Regions from separate parts of the Vibrio sp. 10N genome, predicted to be linked through region 1. Evidence: predicted binding sites of a transcription regulator. Region 1 holds the regulator's gene; the other holds the start of a gene.

Region 1 (7,489 bases):
ATGGGTTTGGCTTTGCTGTCAGATTCTCCCTTACTGATCCCAGCAGTTAGAATTCGCCAAGCCAAATACAGCAAATACGCGCTCCCCAGCCATTTGAGAACTTCCTGAACCATCGGGTAAGTTTGGAAGATCACGCCAAGACCAGCGCCATTCAATAAGATCAAGCTTATCAAGCCGAGACCAATTCCAAGAAAGTGCGGGATCGATCTGACATAGCCAAAGTTCGCACCCGACGCTGTCAACATGACGTTATTGGGACCCGGCGTCCCCGTCATGACCAGCGCGAACAACGCCACCGATAGCAAAAATGACCACTCCATCCCTCTTCTCCTATTTCCGTAAAAATTGTACCGATACAATTTTCATAATTACGTTGATTTATTGTTAATTTGAGCACAAAATAACCCTAACAAAGCCATAATTCAGACGCAAAGGATTTATTGTCACCATGACAATCGAGACAATTACCGTATTCAAGCAAGATCCCGCTCCGATCTACAAACAGATCGCCGATCAGATCGCCACCAAGATCGAAGAAGGTGAGCTTAAGGCAAACAGTAAACTGCCTACGCATCGCTGGTTGGCCGACAAGCTTGGGGTTACCGTCGGTACCATTACTCGAGCCTATGCAGAAGTAGAGCGTAGAGGATTGGTTGAAGCCAAAGTGGGAGCTGGCACTTACGTCACCGATAGCAATAAGCCGAGCTGGGTATTTGAACAAAGCAGCGTCGCACAAGATGAAATGAACTTTGGTTACAACATCCCACCGCTGCTTGATAGAAGTGATATGCTCAAGCAGGCCATGCAACGCATATCGAGCTCCAATTCCCACCTAAACCAGCTCATGCTCTACCAACCACCAGCGGGACTGGATGCACATCGCAGCATTGTCGCCAACTGGTTAAACGACAGAGGCATTAAGCTCGCTGCGCATCGGATGTTATTCAGCTCAGGTGCCCAACATGCGATTCAAATGGTGCTCGATACATTCACTCGCGCAGGCGATACGGTATTGGTTGAAAAATACACCTACCCTGGTGTGATCAGCTTGGCTCGTCAGAATCAGTTAACACTCAAAGGCGTGGATATGGACGAGTTTGGTGTTACGCCAGAGTCGCTAGAGGTGTGTTGCCAACGCTATTCACCGCGCTTTATCTACCTCACACCCACATTGCAAAACCCAACCACGGCCATCATGCCAGAAGAGCGCCGCCGCGACATTTTGCGAATTTGTGAGTCTTATGATGTCTACGTGATTGAAGATGAGATCAATGGCCTACTGCTGGAACAGGCACCTGCGCCTATGGTGAATATGGCTCCTGAACGTGTGATTCATATTGGCGCCTTTTCCAAGTGTCTTGCTCCGGGTCTACGAGTGGGCTATCTGAGCGCCCCAGAGAAACTGCACCAGAACTTGGTCATGACGCTGCAAAACCACAGTTGGATGATAAGCCCACTATTGACCGCCTTAACCTGTGAAATGCTCACATCCGGGGATGCCGAGCGCAACCTCACCATCATCCATAACGAAATGAAAACGCGCATCGCCGTTGCCGTTGAAGCTTTGAGCGAGTTTGATATTCGCTATCAACACGGTGGCTTTCATATTTGGCTTACCCTACCAGAACATTGGCGGCTGAGTGATTTTGTCGCCCAAGCCGCGCAGCAAGGGGTGATCGTTAAGTCTGGGGAGTTATTTGCCCCTCCTGGCGGTTCCATTGCTCCGGCCGTGCGTTTATCTCTGAGTTCGCCGCAAACGATCGAGCAGCTACAATTAGGCGTAGATACACTTAAAGCACTATTACTATCCAATCCCGTAAGTGAATTTACGTTATGAGCAGCAAACACTTTATCGCCGCCAAAGGGCTAGCCAATCCACACATCCAGACGCTGATCCCACGCTTTGTGCGCCGCAAAGCGCTTTTTGAGCCGATATGGGAAACTATGGACACCCCAGATGGAGACTTTGTCGAGCTCGCGTGGAGTGAAGAACCACATAGTCAAAGTGCCCACGGCAAACCCGTGTTCATTCTGTTCCATGGTTTGGAGGGCTGCTTTCACAGTCCCTATGCCAACGGTCTGATGCACGCCTTTGCCCAGCAAGGCTGGCTGTCGGTCATGATGCATTTTCGCGGCTGTGGACCAAACCCAAATCGACTTGCCAGAGCTTACCATTCTGGTGAGATTGGTGACGCAAGACAGTTCATTGAGCTTTTGGATCATCGTTACCCAAACAGTAAAAAGGTTGCCGTAGGCATTTCCCTTGGTGGCAACATGCTGACCAACTATCTCGCTCACTATGGCGATGATACCAAGCTCAATGGCGCGACTGTCATCTCTGCGCCGCTCGACCTCGCAGCATGTGCTAGGCGCATTGAGCAAGGCTTCTCTAAGGTCTATCGCTCATACCTGCTCAGTTCGATGAAAAAGAACGCACTCAACAAACTTCATCTACTAAGCGAAGTACTCGGACTGACCGAAGAGCGCATTAAGAACATGAAAAAGCTTTACGAGTTCGATGATTTAATCACTGCCCCGCTGCACGGATTTAAAGATGCCGATGATTATTATCAGCGCTGCTCCGGGCTGCCTCGCCTTCGAGAAATCACGGTGCCGACCCGGTTTATTCATGCCAAGGATGACCCCTTCATGACACACGAGGTCATTCCAACCTTTACTCTTCCATGCCATATCAATTACCAACTGCTTGACCGAGGAGGTCATGTGGGGTTCATGACGGGCAGTTTGCGACGTCCGCGTTTTTGGTTAGAAGAGAGCCTACCAAGTTACTACCGGCACTTTATTGACTAGCCAAAAACAGCGATAGCTCCCTTTGTGAATCAGCAATGGTATAATCCTGCGGTCATAGAATTGAGAGGTATTTATGATCATCCCATGGCAGCAAATTGATGCAGACACACTGGATAACCTGATTAAAGAGTTCGTGCTGCGCGAAGGCACCGACTATGGTGAGTCGGAAGTGTCACTAGACGACAAAGTTCGCCATGTTCGCAGCCAGCTAGAAAGTGGCGAGGCCGTCATTGTCTTCTCCGAACTGCACGAAACCGTCGACATAAAATCTCGTCGCTCGCTGTAATTTTTCGGTAGCCGCGTGAGTAGCTGCTATATTGAAAGGCTATTGAACTGAAATTGGCCTACAAGGTCTAACTCCTTATGTGAGTTAGCAAATTTATAACGACAATTACAAATACACAGGAAGTGTTATGTCAGCAAAACACCCAATCATTGCTGTAACCGGCTCCTCTGGAGCTGGAACCACCACAACGTCAGAAGCATTTCGCAAGATGTTCAACATGATGAGCGTCAAGCCTGCATTTATTGAAGGTGATAGCTTTCACCGCTTTACTCGTCCAGAAATGGACATCGAGATCCGCAAAGCCAAAGAGCAAGGTAAACACATCAGCTACTTTGGCCCGCAAGCGAATGATTTCCCAGCCCTTGAAGAGTTTTTTCGCAACTATGGGCAAAACGGTACCGGACAGTTTCGTCGCTACTTGCACACCTTCGATGAGGCCGTGCCTTATAACCAAATGCCAGGCACCTTCACCCCATGGCAAGACCTGCCCGAAAATAGCGATGTGCTGTTTTACGAAGGCCTACACGGCGGAGTCGTCGACGGGGATGTGAATGCGGCGCAGCACGTTGACCTGCTCATCGGCATGGTGCCCATTGTTAACCTGGAGTGGATCCAAAAGTTCGTACGAGACACCCGCGATCGCGGTCACTCTCGAGAAGCGGTTACTGACTCAATCGTTCGCTCGATGGACGACTATTTAAGCTACATTACCCCACAATTTTCGCGCACCCATATTAACTTTCAGCGCGTTCCCACCGTGGACACCTCAAACCCGCTCAATGCTAAAGGCATTCCGAGTTTGGATGAGAGTTTTGTCGTGATCCGCTTGCGTGGTATCAAGAATGTCGACTTCCCGTACCTACTAGCGATGATTGATGGTTCGTTCATGTCGCGTCATAACACCATTGTCGTACCGGGCGGTAAGATGAGTTTTGCGATGGAGCTAATCGTCAGGCCAATACTTCAGCAACTTATAGAAACCGGGAAAATAGGTTAGGAATTGTGAGCCAAATCAGCCTGTTTTTTTGTATCGTGATCATGTGCACAGTTTTGTATAGATAAATAGGCTTTTGACACGATTAAAATCAAGAAAAGCGGCGCAAAAAAGGATACTATTTCTAGGAAACAGAAGATCGCTTGCGCCATCTTCAAAGTGCTTTTATGCTAGTAGGTCTTAACCAACGGGCTTGCTAACAAATATGGAAAGCAGCAAGCATACCCTGCAGAGGAAGTAAGATATATGGTTCTAGGTAAACCTCAAACCGACCCAACGTTAGAGTGGTTCCTTTCACACTGCCACATTCACAAGTACCCATCAAAGAGCACGCTTATTCACGCGGGCGAGAAAGCAGAAACGCTTTACTACATCGTCAAAGGCTCTGTAGCGGTACTGATTAAAGATGAAGAAGGCAAAGAGATGATCTTGTCTTACCTAAACCAAGGTGACTTCATCGGTGAACTTGGCTTGTTCGAAGAGGACCAAGAACGTACGGCATGGGTACGAGCAAAATCACCTTGTGAAGTTGCGGAAATCTCATTCAAGAAGTTCCGTCAGCTTATCCAAGTAAACCCAGACATTCTAATGCGCTTATCTGCTCAGATGGCAAGTCGTCTACAAGTGACTAGCCAAAAAGTAGGTGACCTAGCGTTCCTAGACGTAACGGGTCGTATTGCACAGACGCTACTAAACCTAGCGAAACAACCAGATGCAATGACTCACCCTGACGGCATGCAAATCAAGATCACTCGTCAAGAGATCGGCCAAATCGTAGGTTGTTCTCGTGAGACAGTAGGTCGTATTCTTAAGATGCTAGAAGAGCAGAACCTAATTTCTGCCCACGGTAAGACTATCGTGGTGTACGGTACTCGTTAATAGCGCGTCGACAGATTTAAAAAGCCACCTTCGGGTGGCTTTTTTGTTGTTGGGGCTTTTATTTTTGAGGTTATTGATGTGTACTCTCAAAAATTTTGTCCGCCGATGCGGCGACAAAGCCTTGATAGTAACTGCCATCGGCTAACTGGTAGCGCTTAGCAAACTCATAGAAACCACCAGGAATCACCTGGTCACCATCAGTAAATGCCACGGATACTTTGTCTGCCATCGTTGAGGATTGCTCCAAAAGAACCTCTGGTGAGCCTTTTACCTCGCCACCCGATTCATTAATTGCAAACCCAGCGTCACGAAGACGCTGATTGACCTCAACCACTTCGGCAAAACGATCAAGCTGGTTCACACTCACTGTAAAGTGATTCGCACCATAACCGTGAGCGGCAAGCCATGAAGCATACTCGCTTTCTTGCGCCAGCGTTTGGAAGTCTTGATAGCTCAGATCCCACAAGCGGCCACCATATAAGAAGTCAGCAGAAGATAGCTTAGCACTGTCCACCTGCGCCACTAGCTTAGCCACGATATCTTGTAGCGACTGAGAGCACTCTTCCACTCGCAATTCGCTGATAAACACCTTAGGAAGCAGAGCATTGCTATGTTCTAAGTGAATCGCAGTCAGCTTTTTGGATTCAAAGTCGTAATGACCACTCACCTCGTAACCAAGATCTAGAAACGGCTTAGCCAGCGTGTCGATACCCAGTGGCGCGACATTAAAGGTTCGCAGTGCAATATGGTCATTGATGAGCGACTCATCTTCCCTCAGCAAGTCATGAACCTTGTGAGCAGATGGACATAAGCGAGTAATGTAGTCTTGCCACAAATGGCCAAATAACGCGTCAACAGTCATAGCCTACTCCTTATAGTTCAATGCCAGGGCTCAAGGTCGCAGGAAGAATGGTATTGTCGCCTTCCATTGATGCCATAGGGTAAGCGCAGTAATCTGCTGCGTAGAACGCACTTGGGCGAAGGTTGCCAGAGGCGCCCGGTCCGCCAAACGGCGCATCACCACTCGCACCTGTGAGCTGACGATTGCGATTTACAATGCCAGCACGAATATGGTCTGTGAAATATTGCCACTCTTCATCGCGCTCAGAGATAAGACCTGCCGACAAACCAAATCGAGTGTCGTTAGCCAGCTCTACCGCTTGCTCAAGGGTCTCGTAGCGCACCAGCTGTAGTAGCGGTCCAAAGTACTCTTCATCAGGCAGCTCAGCGATGTCTGTCGCATCTAGCAGTGCTGGCGTTACGAACGCTGCATTGAGGCGTTTCGCCTCTACTAAGCTCTTACCACCGAGTTTCACCAGTTCAGCTTGCGCTGCAATAATATGGTCTGCGGCCTGCTCTGAGATCTGTGGTCCCATAAATGGTGCAGGCTCTGCAAACGGCTCATCAATGCGAATCTTCTTAATGGCTGACACTAAGCTTTCTACTAATTGATCACCTTTTTCACCAAATGGCACATAAAGGCGTCGTGCGCAGGTACAACGCTGGCCAGCACTGATGTAGGCCGATTGCAAAATGGTGTACACCGCTGCATCCACATCACCAAACGCTTCACTGACAACAAGTGGGTTGTTACCACCCATCTCAAGCGCCAGCATCTTGCCAGGTTGACCAGCAAATTGACGATGAAGAATATGACCTGTGTTAGCACTACCCGTAAACAACACGCCATCGATACCCTTTGAATCAGCAAGAGCAATACCGGTTTCTTTACCACCTTGAACCAGGTTAATGACACCAGCAGGCAGTCCCACTTCTTCCCAAATCTTCATCGCGATTTCACCCACCAGTGGTGTTTGCTCTGAAGGCTTAAAGACGACCGTGTTCCCTGCCAATAAGGCCGGTACGATATGACCATTCGGTAAGTGGCCAGGGAAGTTATAAGGACCAAACACGGCCATAACACCAAGGGGCCTGTGACGGAGGACAATTTGGTTGCCAGCCGCTTCGCGTTGGCTCTCACCTGTACGTTGGTGGTAGGCGCGAATCGAAATGGCAATCTTGCCTGCCATTGCGCCAGCTTCTGTGCGGGTCTCCCATAACGGCTTACCGGTTTCTTTGGCAATCGCAATGGCGATCTCTTCACTACGCTCTTTAACCTTGTCGGCAAACGCCAGCACAATAGCCTCACGTTCCGCGAACGGTCTTTTTTTCCACTCAACAAACGCTTTACGAGCGGAAGATACCGCCAGCTCGACTTGCTCAGGCGTCGCTGATTGGCCTTCCCAGATGATATTATTGTCGTAGGGTGACAGTGACTGAAACGCGTCACCGAGACCCGCTACCCAGTTGCCCGAGATCCATTGAGTTTGTTGAGACATAGTGAAGTTCCTTTGGTCTTTTAAATGTGGCCGCTGTGAGCGGCCATCTTATTGCTTGTAGAGGCGAGTAATGTTGCTTATTGAGCCAGCATGCGAACCATATCGCCATCAGCAACATTCAGTGCATCCGCAGTCTCTGGAGACAGCAATACGGTGCCTGACTCGGCGTCAAACGCCGCT
Region 2 (7,489 bases), 300 kb from region 1:
TGGCACCGACATAGAGCCACCACCGATGCCCGCAAGACTCGACACCATGCCAATTCCCGCACCGCAACACGTGGTGACAAAAGGAGATGGCAGATTCCGTACTGATTGAGATTTGATCGATAAGAACATTTGAATCGCTAACATCAAAACGATAAAAGCAAACACCTTTGGTAGGTAGTGCGATGGAATCCACTCTGCGATGTAAGAGCCCGCAAACCCGCCGATGACCACGCCCGGCATCAGCCACTTAATCACAAACAAATCAACATTACCTAGCTTAAGGTGATTTATCGCCGATGAGCCGGAGGTAATAATGATCGAAGCAAGAGAGGTCGCCAGCGCGATATGCATGACAAGCTCACTGCCAATACCAAACTTAGGTAGCAAAAACGCCAGCGCAGGTACAACAATCAGACCGCCGCCAATCCCCAGCAAGCCCGACATAGTTCCTACCACAGCACCAAGCAGTAGCAACAGCAATATCAATTCGTAATTCACAACAAGACCAAAATATAAGAGTTAAAATTTACCTGCACGGATAAAGCCTGCAAGACCTTTGGCCTCAAAGAAATCGCGCATTTGATTGTAGATGATTTTTCCGTAGGGTTGCATCAGCGCTTTGTCAGCAAGTTGCTTAAGCTCATCGAGTGAACTCTGCGCAAGCAAGTACTTCACTTTTGCTACGTTGGAGGTGTTCATACTCAAGGTATCGTAACCTAAGCCAACGAGTAGAAGCGCGCCAATCGGGTCACCTGCTAACTCGCCACAGATACACACCGGTAAGTCATAGGCTTGGCAAGTCGCAAAAATGTGTTTCATTGCCGCAAGCACCGATGGATGCAGCGTCTCATATATGTCAGCCACTTGTGCATTATTGCGATCAACCGCCAATAAGTATTGCGTTAAGTCATTAGTGCCCACCGAGACGAAATCAACTCTTTCTGCCATGAATGGCAAAATATACAGCATCGATGGGACTTCAATCATCACACCGATTTGCGGTCTTTTCACCTCTGGATGAGCCTCATGCACTTCCTGATAGGCTTGTTCAATCAAAATTGCCGCATCATCAAACTCTTGCACCGAAGAGACCATTGGCAGCAAAATGCTCAGATTATCGATGCCAATACTGGCACGTAACATCGCGCGAAGCTGAATCAAAAAGATATCAGGATGATCGAGGGTAAAACGGATCCCCCGCCAACCCAAAAATGGGTTGTCCTCATCGATAGGCAAATACGGCAACGCTTTATCACCACCAATATCCAATGTGCGCATGACGACTCGCTTATTCGAGTAAGCACTCAGCACTGATCGATATTGATGAAGCTGCTCTTCTTCCGATGGAAACTGCTGCTGCAATAAGAATGAAATTTCGGTGCGGTATAAGCCGACGCCATCAACGTTTTTATTGATAGAGATACTAGTATCAGCACTAAGACCGGCATTGAGCATCACTTGGATACGCTGACCATCTTTAGTGGCGGCCTCGAGATCAGCCGTCGACTCCACCATTTGTGACAGTTCCGACTCCTCGCTGACCAGCTCTCGGTATTCAACTAGCAGCTCTTGGCTAGGATCTGGGAAGATTTCACCGCTATAGCCATCAACAATGCCGAGCTTACCACTGAGGAGCTCCGGATTGGTATTCACCCCCATGACCGCGGGAATGCCCATGGCTCTGGACAAAATTGCCGCATGCGAGTTAGCCGCGCCTTCCAGCGATACCACAGCAAGCAATTGCTCTTTCGGAATAGACGCTAAAATCGAAGCCGTCAGCTCTCGAACCACTAAAATCACAGGCTCATTAAACTCGTGAATCGGGTACTCAGTGTCATGGAGGAAGAAAAGCAGTCGCTGACCAAGCTCCTTAATGTCTTGCGCCCGCTCGCGTAAATACACATCGGACATTTTTGCAAAGCGGTTGGCGTAGCTTTCGACGACTTGGCGTAATGCCCAATCTGCTTTGTCCCCTTTTTGGATCTGAGCTTTGAGGTCGTTTCTCAGCATCGGATCGTTGAGCAAGTGAGTAAACAGATCAAATATCGCCAGCGCATCTTTATTTAGCTCTAAATCGAGCTTTTTGCGCATGCGTTTAAAGTCCGCCAGCGCATGCTCAATCGCAACCGAGAGCATCTCTTGCTCACGCGCCACATCAAGAGTGGACGCTGGGAATACATCACTCAGATCTGGCTGGGTGTTGTCCCACCAGATAGGTCCTATCGCGACACCAGAAGAAGCCCCTATGCCCTTAATGACGGGCGCGGCATTGTCATCAAAAAAGCCATGCCCTTGCGCAATTGCATGTGCAATCAACACCGCGATCTGAGCCGCTAAGGTGACCAAAAAAGACTCTTCCATTTCGCTGAATTGGCGAGAATTTTTTTGCTGTACCACCAGCACACCAAGCACTTGCTTGCGATGAATAATGGGGGTACCAAGAAAAGAATGGTAAACGTCTTCACCCAGTTCTGGGAAAAACTTAAATGCGGGGTGTTTAGCGGCCTCGGCTAAGTTAATAGGCTCAGCAGTACGTTTGACCAAGCCTACCAAACCTTCATCGAAGCCTATGTGAATGGTATCACCTTGGAAAGTAAGACCCTGAGTGGCCATTAACTCTAGGCGCTGCTTATCGTCGTTGGCGAGATAAATGGTGCAGCACTCGGTGTTCATTGCTGAACACGTTTGCTGCACTAACATCTCGAGGGCTGCATGCACGTCTTCTACTTTTGAGACGTGCTCAACTATATCCCTTAGTTGCGATAGCATACTTACCCTCTTCGATGCTTTCTTTTGCCTTTAAATTTTCGTTCCTTGAACGGCATCGCCAGCGAAGCGAACTCTTTCATCGCACGGCGGTAGACATCACGCTTGAACGAAACCACTTGTCTAACTGGGTACCAGTAGCTTACCCAACGCCAACCATCAAACTCAGGGGTATTACCACGCTGCATATTGATTTTGGACTCATCACAGTCCAAGCGCAGTAAAAACCATTTCTGTTTTTGCCCAATACAGACCGGCTTCGAATCCCAGCGCACCAGACGCTTAGGTAACTTATATCTTAACCAGTGGCGACTGACCGCAACGACTTTAACATCGTTTTTCGTCAATCCCACTTCTTCATACAGTTCTCGATACATGGCTTCTTCAGGGGATTCACCTTCGTCAATACCGCCCTGAGGGAACTGCCATGAGTGTTGTCCGTATCGTTTAGCCCAGAAGACCTGACCATGGTTGTTACAGATTACAATACCAACATTCAGTCGGTAACCATCGCCATCTATCACTGGCCAACCTCAATTAAATTTTCATTACCTTGATTTTTCCACATATCCCCAACTTGAGCAAACTTATGGATGTGTAAATTTGAACAATTACCACTTCTTTGTTGCCCACTGGATAAGATTCAATCAACCCTCCACTTATCAACACCACAATGAGACCTAGGCCACATTTATTCACCTTTTCTGTGAATAACCGTGTGAAGAATCGTTGATCTCTGGGAAAAACCACATCAAAACTTATCCAAAACCAATTTTGGCCAAATAAAACCAAACACCAAAAAATAGCAAAAACAACAACTTAAAAAACAAAAATCCAAATCCATTCTGATAAAGCCCCTACCCTAATGTACAAACACTCAGATCGGTCAAAGATCCACCACACCCAAGCTTATCCACATTGGAAAAGCCAACTTTCATACAAACCTCTATATTTCAAGCAGTTTGTCGCCATAAACATACTGATTATTTATCCATGCATCCGATTTTAGTCGCAATCGCGCACCCCGCCTGTGGATAACTATTTAATAGATCAACATTCAATCGAAGTGATCCTTTTTTGTACAGGGCACTGGTAGGTTCTCATGATAAACTAGCGCTGGTTATTTTTAGAAACGACATCAAACTGCCATGAACACAGCCCCTAAATCCGAATCTGAACTGTTAGAGCGCGCTCGTCAGATTGCTGGCATGACCTTTGGTGAACTTGCCAAACAAGCGAACATGCGAGTTCCTGACAATCTCAAGCGCGACAAGGGATGGGTTGGACAGTTGCTGGAGTGGCACCTTGGTGCAACAGCGGGCAGTCGACCTGTGCAAGATTTTCCCGAGCTCGGTGTTGAACTCAAAAGCATCCCTATTGGCTACAATGGTAAACCGCTTGAGTCGACCTTTGTATGTGTCGCCCCACTAACCGGGATAACAGGTTTAACTTGGGAAACCAGTCACATCAGAAACAAACTTTCACGAGTACTGTGGCTACCTGTAGAAGGTGAACGCGAGATCCCTGTAGCAGAGAGACGTGTTGGCTCACCCCTGATTTGGAGTCCCTCACAACAGGAAGAGACACAATTGAAGAATGACTGGGAAGAGTTGATGGATTTGATAGCTTTAGGTGACGTCAATCAAATCACCGCCAGAAGCGGTGAAGTGCTACAAATCAGGCCCAAGGCTGCCAACAGCCGTGCTAAAACCGAAGCTTACGGCACAAAAGGTCAGCCAATAAAAACTCTGCCCCGAGGTTTTTACCTCAGAGCCAGTTTTACTGGCTATATCCTTGAAACCTATTTCGCGTGATGCTCGCTGGTGACTTGTGTTCTAGCACCAGCATGCAGCGACACATTAATGTAGGTTAAGTTCGATATCGCAATAACGATTCATCTCGGCGCTACCACATTCATCATAGGCGTTGTGCAGCCGCAAGTAGGCCTTTTCTACTCCCAACCGGGTAAGGGCCTCCTTCACCGAATCCAGTGACTCGTAGTGAATCGGTTCGTCATCTTGTTTAATGGGTTCGAGTTTATGCTTGTATTCCACTGCAAGTAAATAGTGTGAAATATCAGCACAACCGATCACGAACACCTTGGGTGGCTTATAGCTCTCTTTATGATACCCATGGAGCCAACGATCGAGCTGATGTTTTTGCATAGTCCACCTCCTCTGCTTATGTGGATAATGCGTGACTTGTCACTATCAGTGTAGTCAACGAGTGATTAGTTGCGCATAAAATAAGCAGATCTTTTATACAAACGGGGTATAGTGGAATCAAATAACAATAAGCAAGGATGGCTCAATGAAATACCACAAGCTCCCACACTCTTCACTCGAAGTCAGTAAAATCTGTCTGGGAACCATGACCTTCGGTGAGCAAAACAACAAGCAGGAAGCCTTTGACCAACTGGATTATGCTGTAGAACGCGGGATTAATTTCATCGATACCGCCGAAATGTACCCAGTTCCTCCTAAAGCAAAAACTCAAGGTCTAACAGAATCTTATATTGGTGACTGGCTATCACATTCCGATAAAAGGCAAAAAGTCATTGTCGCAACCAAGGTCGCAGGACCGCGCAACGTGCCGTACATTCGTGACAACATGAGCCTAGATCGTCGTAATATCCACCAAGCCATCGATGATAGTCTCGCGCGACTGAAAACCGACTATATCGATCTCTATCAACTGCATTGGCCTCAGCGCCACACCAACTGTTTTGGTCAACTTAACTACCCCTATCCCGATGGGAATGAAGAAGTCACCTTAATTGAGACGCTCGAGGCGCTCAATGAGTTGATTAAGGCCGGTAAAATCCGTTACATCGGCGTATCAAACGAGACGCCATGGGGCGTCATGACACTACTCAAGCTGGCAGAAAAGCATGACTTACCAAGAATCGTCTCGATTCAGAATCCTTATAACCTGCTTAATCGCAGCTTTGAAGTCGGCTTATCAGAAATTAGTCATCACGAAGGCGTTGAACTGCTCGCTTATTCCCCGCTGGCATTTGGTTGCTTGAGTGGTAAATACTTAAATGGGCAAAAGCCAGAAGGTGCACGTTGTAGTTTGTTCGAACGTTTTGTTCGCTACTTTACTCCACAGGGTATTGAAGCTACGCAGGCTTATGTCGAGCTGGCACAGAAACATGGTTTAGACCCTGCTCAAATGGCGCTAGCGTTTGTGAATCAACGTCCGTTTGTAGCATCGAACATTATTGGCGCCACCAATCTTGCGCAGTTAAAGAGCAATATCGACAGTATTGACGTCAACTTGTCCACCGAGCTTATGGAAGAGCTACAAATAATTGGGGCAAGGTATTCAAACCCTTGCCCCTAATAAATCATGATTTGTCATGATTGCTAGTCTGACTGAGAACATGTCGACGACACATCATCAGCACTCTATGTTTGACGGCGGGTAGTGCTGCTACCCGCCTTGAGTTACGTAGCCAATCGCGACTGCAACTCTCGACGTAGATGACGAGCTTTGCGTTTGGCGACAACTTGAGGAGCAGCAACACGACCAAGAGGACGACCGTCTTTATCTAAACCAATGTCTCTTAGTAAGTGTTCACTGTGCAGTGGTAGTTGATACGCGCTACGACGGTAGCGTCTTTTCCACTCACGCTCTTCTTTATGAATGTCTGCTTTAATTAGCCAAGTTGCGATAGTTAGGTAAACAGAAGTACGCATAGTAATCTCCAGATGATTAAATACAGAGGAGAGAAATAGCGGTCTAGGAGGATATATGACTCTTATGTGACTGCTATTTCCGCAGCCTCATAAGGTTACGGATTAATTAAGCTTGTGCTGAAGTTGCTACCGGTTTATCGGCCGCGGTTACGGTCGAAAATCGATCACACATATGATCAGCATCAGTACGGCGAACAGCACAAGCGTTGATAAAAGAAATACGATTTATCATTTTCTGTGCCTCCATACTGACTTATTAATCCTGAAATTTGGGTGAATGAGCGTTTCGCTCACGGTTAATTCTTATGCAGTTCGTTTATTAAATCAACAAAACATTTACAAAAAAGTGAAAAACAAATTAATGCTCTGGTGACGGCGATCACAGTTGTTTTTTTGCCGAGTATTTTTCCAAACGAAAACAAAAGCCCGGTGAATAATTTCAAGCAAACAAATTACAACCCGATATTATTTCGAAACCACTTAGTGCGAGCTGCATCAAACTTAACTGCAATATTGATGAAAAATTGCCAGTGAGCACTAATACAAACAAAAAAGGCGCCGAAGCACCTTTTGAATAGTAAACAATAAATTACCCTACATCGTCTCTTCGGTAATCAGATTATGTTTATTCAACAAGCGATACATGGTCGCTCGTGAAATACCCAGCTCTTTCGCCGCTTGTGTTACCTGACCATTATGACTATCCAGCACTAAAATCAGCGCGTCACGCTCTGAGCGCTCCCGAATACTCTTCAAGCTGCGCTTCCCAGAGAAGGTTCCTGGCAATTCGAAGTGTTTCTTCACCAAGACTTCCTCTTCGGTCATTAATACCGCGCGCTTCACTTGGTTTATTAACTCTTTTACATTGCCTGGCCAGTGGTAATACGTCAGTGATTTAATCGCATCATCATCAATGGACTTGACTGGTGAGTTAAATTCTTTCGCAAACTGGTTAATGTAGTGCGTCACCAACAACGCGATATCGGTAGCACGCTCTTTTAGGCTTGGAACATTAATCCTCA

Evidence for each region. The regulator CRP, encoded in region 1, controls carbon source genes, mostly activating them, when cyclic AMP is high. The targets are predictions, from matches to a motif close to TGTGANNNNNNTCACA.
Region 2: rppH (RNA pyrophosphohydrolase) is a predicted target of CRP. The motif match lies at 3,441-3,456, and genes of this name have one in related genera.

What each region holds. Positions count from the first base shown of each region.
Region 1 is NZ_BTPM01000001.1:3,138,923-3,146,411, forward strand. Features, by position in the region: gene AAA946_RS14610 (LysE family translocator) at 1-320, opposite strand, end outside; gene AAA946_RS14615 (aminotransferase-like domain-containing protein) at 449-1,837, shown strand; gene AAA946_RS14620 (hydrolase) at 1,834-2,811, shown strand; gene AAA946_RS14625 (YheU family protein) at 2,885-3,097, shown strand; gene AAA946_RS14630 (phosphoribulokinase) at 3,225-4,094, shown strand; gene crp (cAMP-activated global transcriptional regulator CRP) at 4,338-4,970, shown strand; gene AAA946_RS14640 (DUF1338 domain-containing protein) at 5,041-5,832, opposite strand; gene astD (succinylglutamate-semialdehyde dehydrogenase) at 5,843-7,309, opposite strand; gene astA (arginine N-succinyltransferase) at 7,387-7,489, opposite strand, start outside.
Region 2 is NZ_BTPM01000001.1:2,838,621-2,846,109, forward strand. Features, by position in the region: gene AAA946_RS13225 (sulfite exporter TauE/SafE family protein) at 1-498, opposite strand, end outside; gene ptsP (phosphoenolpyruvate--protein phosphotransferase) at 520-2,769, opposite strand; gene rppH (RNA pyrophosphohydrolase) at 2,772-3,290, opposite strand; gene mutH (DNA mismatch repair endonuclease MutH) at 3,915-4,580, shown strand; gene AAA946_RS13245 (DUF6482 family protein) at 4,626-4,931, opposite strand; gene AAA946_RS13250 (NADP(H)-dependent aldo-keto reductase) at 5,077-6,111, shown strand; gene AAA946_RS13255 (DUF1127 domain-containing protein) at 6,216-6,467, opposite strand; gene AAA946_RS13260 (hypothetical protein) at 6,574-6,699, opposite strand; gene AAA946_RS13265 (sigma-54-dependent transcriptional regulator) at 7,062-7,489, opposite strand, start outside.